Regions from separate parts of the Paenibacillus sp. y28 genome, predicted to be linked through region 2. Evidence: riboswitches for the same ligand, from Rfam matches in the RefSeq annotation. Region 2 holds a riboswitch; the other holds the start of a gene.
What was found. Region 2 has a riboswitch for cyclic di-AMP ahead of WBG83_RS13185 (TrkH family potassium uptake protein). Riboswitches for the same ligand answer to the same signal wherever they lie in the genome.
Positions count from the first base shown of each region.

Region 1: it holds a riboswitch for cyclic di-AMP, as region 2 does, so the genes downstream of both, WBG83_RS00855 (APC family permease) here and WBG83_RS13185 (TrkH family potassium uptake protein) in region 2, are expected to answer to the same signal.

Region 1 covers NZ_JBBBNV010000001.1:198,140-202,979, forward strand. The annotation lists gene WBG83_RS00850 (ATP-binding protein) at 1-300, shown strand, start outside; gene WBG83_RS00855 (APC family permease) at 328-2,145, opposite strand; cyclic di-AMP (ydaO/yuaA leader) riboswitch at 2,234-2,392, opposite strand; gene sleB (spore cortex-lytic enzyme) at 2,732-3,379, opposite strand; gene WBG83_RS00865 (sodium-dependent transporter) at 3,743-4,840, opposite strand, start outside.
Region 2 covers NZ_JBBBNV010000014.1:115,430-120,269, forward strand. The annotation lists gene WBG83_RS13175 (LysR family transcriptional regulator) at 1-322, shown strand, start outside; gene WBG83_RS13180 (potassium channel family protein) at 319-981, opposite strand; gene WBG83_RS13185 (TrkH family potassium uptake protein) at 1,062-2,414, opposite strand; cyclic di-AMP (ydaO/yuaA leader) riboswitch at 2,514-2,689, opposite strand; gene WBG83_RS13190 (CPBP family intramembrane glutamic endopeptidase) at 2,924-4,597, shown strand; gene uvrC (excinuclease ABC subunit UvrC) at 4,717-4,840, opposite strand, start outside.

The sequences.
Region 1 (4,840 bases), on a different contig from region 2:
GCGATCGAGGCCATGAGCGGCGGCGGAGACATCCGCATTAGCTTCGAGCCTCATCCCCGGGGCCATGTCTGTATTCGTATTGAAGATAACGGCCCCGGCATCCCTCAGGAGCATTTGAACCGGCTCGGCGAGCCGTTTTTTTCCACGAAATCTGCAGGAACCGGGCTTGGTTTAATGGTTTGCTACCGGATTATTGAGGCCCATCAGGGCACCCTGACTATTTCCAGTGAAGTGAATCGAGGCACCACCGTTGAAATTATGCTTCGCATTCACCAGCCGGACGAGCTGGCTGCAGTCTGATTGGTTTCCCTCTGCGCCTTCGTGCCATTATTTATTCATATGAAAAGGCACCGTCGCGATAACGATATCCTTATGAGCAAACAAGTAGGCCCGAATGAGCAAGCTCGTCTGGTTGTGCAGAATATTTTGCCACCAGTACCGGGTAATAAACTGCGGAATCAGAATTGTAATATGATCCGTTTCGGCTGTTTTCCACTCTACCGTTTCAATAAACTTATAGAGCGGGCGCAGAATACTGCGGTAGCGGGAACGTAAGGTAATGAGCCGTACACCGGGGTTCCACTCCTCCCAGCGCTGCTCCATCTTGCGGATATCCTCCTCGTCGAAGCCCACATAAACAGCCACAACATTGTCCGTGAGCGATCGCGCGTAGCTGATGGAATGGAGCACCACACGGGTTATGCCGGCCACCGGCACTACAATGGTACTGCCTTTAATGACCGGCTTATCCTTCGCCAAATCGATTCGCAGCTGATCGGCCGTGTTGCGGTAATGAGAGCGAATCCGGTGAAATAGGAAGATGACCAGCGGCAGGAAAATAAACACCATCCACACCTGACTAAACTTGGTAAAAATAAAAATGAGCGTAATGGTCAAGGTGGTGAGCATCCCTACCGTATTCACCGCAAAACGCCCGATCCAGCCGGACGGTTTATGCTTCAGCCAACGCACCATCATACCAAGCTGGGACAACGTAAACGGAATAAACACGCCCACCGCATAGAGCGGAATCAGGTTTTCCGTATGCCCGTCAAATACGATCACGAGCAGCGCGGACAGCACACCAAGAAAAATAATGCCGTTGGAGAAGCCGAGCCGGTCCCCCCGGGCCATAAACATATTCGGCATAAATTTATCCTTTGCCAGCATATACGCCAGCAGCGGAAACGCGGAGTAAGCCGTGTTGGCGGCCAGAAATAAAATTAACGCCGTCACGCCCTGTATCCAGTAATAGATAAGGCCTCGTCCGAAGGTCGCCTCAGCGATTTGAGAAACGACCGTCTCCTTCATTTGCGGAGTGATCCCGTACCAATAAGCCAGCAGGCTGATTCCGATAAACATGATTCCAAGAATTAATCCCATCATCAGAAGGGTCTTGGCTGCATTACGCTCGGCGGGCTGCCTGAAGTTCGGAATCGCGTTCGATACCGCCTCTACGCCGGTCAGAGCGGAGCAGCCGGAGCTGAACGCCTTCAGCAGCAGAAACAGGCTGATGTTCGATACTGCAGCCCCCAGCTCCGGCACCTCCGCATGTCCCCCGCCCAGCGCGTATTTCATCGTTCCGCTTATAATCAGCACGAAAATCGAAAGGACGAACAAATAAACCGGAATCGCCAGAAAAGAAGCCGACTCTGTGATCCCGCGCAGGTTCATAAGGGTCAAGAACATGATCATCACCAGCGCGATGAGCACACGGTGGTCGTGCAGCTCGGGGAACGCGGAGGTAATCGCATCCGTTCCGGCCGAAGAGCTGACCGCTACCGTGAGAATATAATCTACCAGGAGCGAGCCGCCGGCGATTAACCCGGTTGAGGTGCCCAGATTGTCCTTGGCTACGATATAAGCTCCCCCGCCCGAGGGGTAGGAGAAAATCGTTTGCCGGTAAGACAGCACCAGAATGGTGAGCAGGCCCAGCACGGCAATCGAGATGGGGATGGAATACCACACCGCGGCAAATCCGGCCGCCATGAGCACAATCAGAATCTGCTCTGTCCCGTAGGCGACGGATGATAGGGCATCTGAGGAGAGCACCGCGAGCGCCTTCAGCTTGCTGAGCTTTTCCCCCTCCAGCTCCGTTGATTTCATCGGCCGGCCGATCAGGAATCGTTTTAATTTGTTAACCATGGCAATGCCATCCCCGCTTTCTTCGCACCAGATAAACGGCAATAAAAAAACATGCGGATATTGATCCGCATGCTTGCCCGCATGTGTTCATATCCCACTTTACGCTTACGAGGTTAGCTGTCGGATTCGGGCTGTGGCTGCCCTACGACCATGCCTTGCGGCATTGGCCGATTCACCCCATTAGCGGCTTTGACGCCGCCGGTTGGTTCCCCCGTTTTTCATAACGAAAATTCAGCTCTGTTCAAAATCCGGTGTTTACAAGAGCTAATCATAAGGGATGCCGGGTGGATCCGTAAAGCCGCGTTAATCGTCATTTGGATACAAATTTGCGAATGCAGAGCTCATTTCACGCACAAAAAAGTTTGTTTTGTTTCGTTATCGGGTATTATCCCCGATTTGCTTGATTTTGATAAAAGCGGAAAAGAAGGACGAAAGGCCAATGGAATCTAACAGCTCGGCTGCCCTGAAGCTCTGTTCGGACCGAGCGCTGCTTCGCTGCAAAAGCTATGCCTGCCAGAACCAGCAGCCCCTTTCTTTCAGAAAAAAAAGAGCGCCGCAGCGCTCTTTTTTACATGCCTTTCCGTTGTTAAACGGCAAAAATATGGTTGCCGATTTGCACAATCTGTTCACGGGACCATATCCAGGACGACGTCGCGGTTTTCGGATTGAAATAGTACAATGCCCCTTTGGACGGATCGTAGCCTCTTACGGCATCCAATGCCGCGCGATAGGCGGTTTCATCCGGCTTCAGGCGGTACTGGCCGTCATCCACGGCTGTAAATGCGCCGGGCTGTTCAATAATCCCCTGAATCGTATTCGGGAACGATAAGGCTGCCAAGCGGTTCATTACCACGGCTCCTACCGCTACCTGACCCTCATACGACTCTCCTCGGGCTTCAGCGTAAATGATGCGGGCGAGCAAATCAAGTTCATGCTGATTAACGGAAACCTTTTTGAGAATATTCCAGGTCGTTGGGCCTGTGACACCGTCGTTGGTTAACCCGTAATCGGATTGAAATTGCTTCACGGCCTCGAATGTTACCGGGCCGTAGAACGAGGTAACATTCGTGTTGAAATAGCCCAGGGTTTTCAGCCTGTATTGCAAATCGGGCACATCCGGTCCGGAATCTCCGTAACGCAATGTCGCAGGCGCGGCAGCATTGACGGCGGTTGCTGAAACACCCCACAGCATCAGCAGTGCCATCAACAGCGTCATCCAGCGTTGCTTCTTCATGTGGTATCATACCTCCTTAGTCTGTCAGCTCGCTGCGGTTGATTGTAGCACACGAAAAGTACCTGCGGAACCCATTTTTAGAATTTACATGGAATTACCATGGGAGATCATGAGATATTTATACCATATTTTAATAAATCACTTCTTGCCCTACAGAGAATAATCAATGACGGCCGAGATGGGCTATAAGCCCTTTAGAAGCCGAAATCCACGGCATTTCCCGTTGAAAATAAAGGTTGAATTGAAAGAAATGCCGTTATCGATGGCATTTTCTCAGCCCCGCATAAACGGCATTCTGCTAGTCACATTTATTATTAAAATTTATAATGGTTATGGTTCCTCCAACAGAAGCAGATAAAACGTTTAAAACGAAAGCAGTCCCATAAAGTATAAGAAAATCAGAAGGATTAAAATGGGCGCCACGTACCGCAGCAGGAACATCCAGGCCCGGTACCACCCGCCGGACAAGCCGGCCTCCTCTCCGGCACGCTTCCACATATAGCCTGTAAACAGCGTGACAACAAGACCACCCAACGGCATCATCATATACGCTGTAATAAAATCGACCCAGTCGAAATAAGTTTTGCCCCACAAGGTGAAAGAGCCGAGCACACCGCCTACCGATAATGCCGCCGGGACTCCGACCAGGAAACAAACGACGGATACGGCCACGGCCGCCTTCTGCCGGCTCCAGCCCCACGCTTCCATTGAAAATGCAACAGGCACCTCCAAGATAGAGATGGCGGAGGTTAATGCCGCTATCGCAAGCAAGGCAAAGAACAGGCCTGAGAACAAGAAGCCCAACGGCATCTGGGAGAACGCCGCGGGAAGCGCCATAAAAGCCAGGCCGACCCCTGCCTCCGGCTGAAGCCCGAACGAAAAAACAGTGGGGAAAATAATGAGCCCGGCCATCAATGCGTACAGCAGGTCGCCAAGGCCGATGGCAAGCGCGGCATTGCCAAGGGATTGCCTTTTGTCCACATAGGAGCCGTAGGTCAGCATGCAGCCCATGCCAAGCGACATGGAGAAGAAAGCATGACCCAGTGCAACAAGCGCGGATTCCGTATCCAGCCTGGCGAAGTCGGGCCGCAGAAAAAAGCTTACTCCTTGCCCGGCCCCAGGCAATGTCAGCGAGCGGATCATCAGGATAAGAAGAATGACAAGAAATCCGGGAATTAGAATTTTATTGAATTTCTCAATCCCGCTTGTGACGCCCCGTGCAATTATCCAGCCGCACAGTATCATGACAACAGCCTGCCAAAGCAGCGGCCAATAGCCCGCAGCGAACGTTGCAAATTTGCTTTTATAATCGGTTCCGGCAGTAAACAGCAAGCCCGTAAACGACTCCAGCATGTACTGGAGTGTCCAGCCTGCTACAACAGCATAGTACGACATAATGAAAAAGGCGGTTACTACGGAAAAAAAACCGAACATGCGCCAGGCTTTATTTCCGGTCAAGTT
Region 2 (4,840 bases):
CATTCTGATGGATGAGCTGTTCCATAAACACGCTATCCAGCCTGATGTCCGCATGGAGATCGATTCCTTTGAGGCTATCATCCGTCTCGTTGCAACGACCAATACCGCTTCGCTGCTGCCGCAGTCGTATCTGCGCTCAAGCCTGCTGGAGGATAACGGAATTATCATCCGCAATTTGGCTGAGCTCCTGCAGACGAAACGCACGACCTCCCTGATTTATAACGACTCCGAGCAGCTCAGCATCCCGGCCGAGCAGCTTATTCATATCGCCAAGGAGCATTTCAGAGTCGGCCAAGACGCCTCCGTATCGTCCTCTACCTAACGGATGACCGCCTGCTCGAACGCCTCGATTTGCTCGTTCGTGCCAATAATGACCATAATATCCTTCTCATCTACCCGCTCTTCGGCGACCGGGGCGATAATCACGCCGGATTTCTTGTTAATGGCCACAACGCTGCAGCCGAATTTCTTGCGGAGATCCAGCTCCTTGAGCGTCAAGCCGGCAATAGACTTAGGAGCCGCCACCTCGGCGATCGTATAATCGTCGGACAGCTCGATAAAGTCCAGCAGATTGGGAGAAACAAGCTGATGCGCCACCCGGATGCCCATATCCCGTTCGGGGTAAATGATCCGGTCAACCCCAATTTTCTCCAGCACCTTGCCATGCAGCTCGGAGAGCGCTTTGGCCACAACGGTCTTCACCCCGATATCCTTGAGCAAAATAGCCGTCAGGATGCTGGCCTGAATGTCATCGCCGATCGCGACTACTGCACAGTCGAAGTTACGGATGCCAAGCGCCCGCAGCACATCCTCCTCTGTTCCGTCTGCAACGACCGTATGTGTGAGCTCATCGCTGAGGTCATCTACAATTTGTTCGCTGCGGTCGATACCGAGCACCTCAAAGCCTAGACGGACCAGCTCCTTCGCCAAGCTGGAGCCGAACCTTCCCAATCCGATAACCGCGAATTGCCCTGCCTTCATCTCTTACGTCAACTTCCTCTCCAGATCTCTTGTCATGATTCATTATCGTTACCTTCATATATCGGCCCGGCCTTCTGCCGCTAGCCAATCATGATTCTGCCTTCCGGATACCGGTAAAGCTCCTTCTCCGCCTTCGGCTGCAGCGCATAAGCCAGCGTCAGCGGACCGAGCCGTCCGACAAACATCATCAGGCAAATGAGCAGCTTGCCGACCAGCGTCAAATCCGGCGTCAGTCCCATCGAAAGGCCGACCGTGCCGAAGGCCGACGTAACCTCGAACAAAATCATCAGAAAATGATGATCCTCTGTCGTCGACAGAATCATCGACACCCCGACGACAAGCAGCAGCGCAAACATGGACAGCGTAACCGCCTTGTTGATCCGGTCTTTGGCCAGACGGTTTCTGAACAGCACAATATCTTCCTTCCCGCGAATCATCGCGAGTACAGCCCCAACCAGCGTAGTAAACGTCGTGGTTTTAATCCCGCCGCCTGTAGAACCCGGAGATGCTCCGATAAACATAAGAATAATCGTGAAAAATTGCGTCGCCTGTCTGAGCCCGGCGATATCAACCGTATTGGCCCCCGCTGTACGGGGGGACACCGACTGGAACAAGGCGGCCCACAGCTTCTCGCCGAGGCTGAGCGTCCCCAGGGTCCGGTTATTCGTATATTCAAAAGCAAAAATGACCGCCGCCCCAATCATAATGAGCAAGCCGGTCGTGCTGAGCACAACCTTGGAATGCAGGGACAATCTCCTTGTTTTACGGAATTCGATCACGTCCGAGATGACAATGAAGCCGATGCCGCCCAGCACAATGAGGGCCATACTGATGATATTGACAAACGGATCGCCCACATAGTTCGTCAAGCCTGTAAAAGGCTCATAAATCCCCCCGAACAAATCAAACCCGGCATTGTTAAAAAAGGAAATGGCATGAAACACCCCCAGGCCAAGCGCCTGCCACAACGGAAAATCAAACGACCATCGAATCGTAAACAGGACCGCACCGGCCGCCTGGATACAAACAGAATAAATGACCACCTTGCGAATCAGCCTGACAATGCCTTCCATCGTAATCTGGTTCATGGCCTCCTGCAAAATCAGCCGCTCCCGGAGCGAAATTTTTTTGCGAAGAAGCAGCGCAACCAGAGTAGCCATCGTCATGAAGCCGAGTCCGCCAAGCTGAATCAGGCTTATAATGACAACTTGTCCGAACACATTAAAATGCGAGCCGGTGTCCACTACCACAAGACCGGTGACACAGGTTGCCGAAGTCGCTGTGAAGAAAGCGTCAATCAGCGGTGTCGGGGTGCCTGTGCGCGAAGAGATGGGGAGGGCCAGTAACAGCGTCCCGGCCAATATAATCACGGCAAACCCCAGAACCAGCAGCCGCGGCGGACTGATTTCCAGCCAGCGTTTCTTTTTTTTCATGATGTACACGCGTTCCTCTCCGGCCATTCGGGGATGATATCCATTTTGAAATAACAAAAAAAGCACTGGAAACCCAGTGCCTGTTGACGGAGGTAGGTATCCTGATGACACATAAGCCTACGAGGTTAGCTGTCGGGTTCGGGTCCATCAGGTTTCCCCTATTTGCTGCAGCGAGCAAAATTCACCCCATAAACGGCCATTCATATATCAGCCTGTTTATTTAAATGGTTCCCCCGTTTTCCAGTGAAAATTCGGAAACTCGGCTTTCAATTCAATTGTATCGATTATAGCTCGTGCCACTCTGCAGCTTCAAAGTCAAAATTTAAGGAAATTGGGCGAAATTCAGGTTAATTGGCCCGCTTTGCAGAAAAGAATCCCCGTTTTCACCCTTTTAACCCTGCTGGCTGGAAACTGCGCTTTAACTGTGATAACGTGAAGGGGAGACGCTGCGGTTCGGTATTGCAAGCGCGCAGCATTCAAGGCAACCTAATCGGCAAAGGAGAACAGCCATGCGTCCACATCCGCAGTCTACGCCCGTCCTGAAGGCTTGGGCGATCGTCGGGATTATCGTATTCCTGGTCATCAACTTCTTATCTTCTTATTTGTCGGGAAGACCTCCGTCCGAGCAGCAGCCGGCCATGATTCCCGCCGTGGACAAAAGTAAGGCCATCGAGCTTGCGTATGAATTCGTACGCTCCAAGGAGCAGGCCGGGGCGCTGCGAGCCGAGGTCGGCTACAACACGGATAAGCTGTTTAACGGATATTTGCAAAAGGAGGGCCTTGCCGACGCCTATACCCGTATATACGGCGAGAAATATCCGACGGAATATTGGCGCGTCGAGGTGAGCGATGCCCAAGCCGCGTCCCCCGAAGAGTCCTCGTTCCGCTATGCCGTCGATTTGGATATGATGAGCGGAAGCGTCATCGGCTTTGAGAAGCAATCCGGTGCAGAGGCGCCGGAGAAACAAGCGGGCGAGGCCGCCGCTTTGAATTATTTGGCCGGACACGGCGTAGATATGTCGGGCCTGGATCTGGACCGAAGCAGCCAGGGAAGCTATACATTCCGGGATATCGGCAGGCGTATAGGCGAGGCCGTGCTGGAGCATCAAGTGACGGTTCGCGGCTCGGAGATCACCGCCTATCACCGGGCGTTCCAGCCTCCCGCAGCGCATAAGGACTGGCAGACGATGCAGGACGCCTTCGCCGGGCTCATGACCTTGTTCAGCTTGACCCTGTCGCTGGTGATGACGATTGCGGCCATTGTGCTTACAGCCCGGGGATCGCGCGGTGTTTCTTTTCAACGAGGCATTATATTTACAGCCTTTTTTGCCCTTATGTACACGGTCAATACGTTGAATACGATCCCGGTGTACAAAATTACAGACGGCCCGTTCCAGCCGCATGAAGCGCTCGTGTTCAACATCCTGTTCAGTCTTGCCATTACTGCGCTGTTGAGCGCGCAGCTGTATTTCTCCCTGCTTGGCGGAGACATGCTCTGGCGCCGTGCCGGGACCAACATGTGGCCGCGCTGGCACGAGGACGGCTTTGCGGGCTATATTGTCAAATCCATGACAACCGGATATCTGGTCTGCTTCATCGTGCTTGGCGCGCAAAATCTGCTGCTGTTTATCGGAGAGCAGCGCTTCCATGTGTGGGGGATTAATGACGCGGCAATGTCCATGCAAAATATGCTGGTTCCCGCCCTCTTCCCGCTTATGGCCTGGGTCGCAGGCATATCGGAGGAAGCCGTATACCGTTTGTTTGGAATTATGCTCTTTAAGAAGCTGCTTCGCTTCAACTTCCTGGCTGTGCTCGTCCCAAGCATGATATGGGCGTTAAGCCATACAACCTATCCGATTTATCCGTGGTATACCCGGTTTGTCGAGGTCACGGTGCTCGGTCTTCTGTTCGGTTACGCCATGCTGAAGTTCGGCTTCTGGACGGCGGTTTTTGCCCATACGGCAATGGACTGCATCCTCATGGGCTTGTCGCTGATGCTGATGAGCGGCACCGTCTCCATGGTGCTGATCGGCTTGCTGTACATGGTAAGTCCTGTTTTATTCGCGCTGGCAATGGCGATGATCCGCCGAAGGTTCCCGCCGCGCCGTCCGCCGGGGCAGCCCGGCCAGCCGGAGCGCGTTCCTGCGCCGGTCATTCCGTTCCCGGTGAAGCCGCAAAGCTAATCTAAAGCCGGCAAAGCAAACCGGATGACCCTGGATTACAGTAAAAGTAAAAAACAAGGCACCCGTCATATGACCTTCAATGGACATGACGGGTGCCTTATTCGTTTCCACTGCCTCTTTTATTCCTCTTGAGCCGAGGAAACCGCTGCTTCATGCGTCTCATCCGCTTCCTGCTCTGCAGGCCCGGCCGTCTCCCCGTTCAAGGCCTGCTTTATTTCGCGGGCCAGCTTGTCGCCGATACCA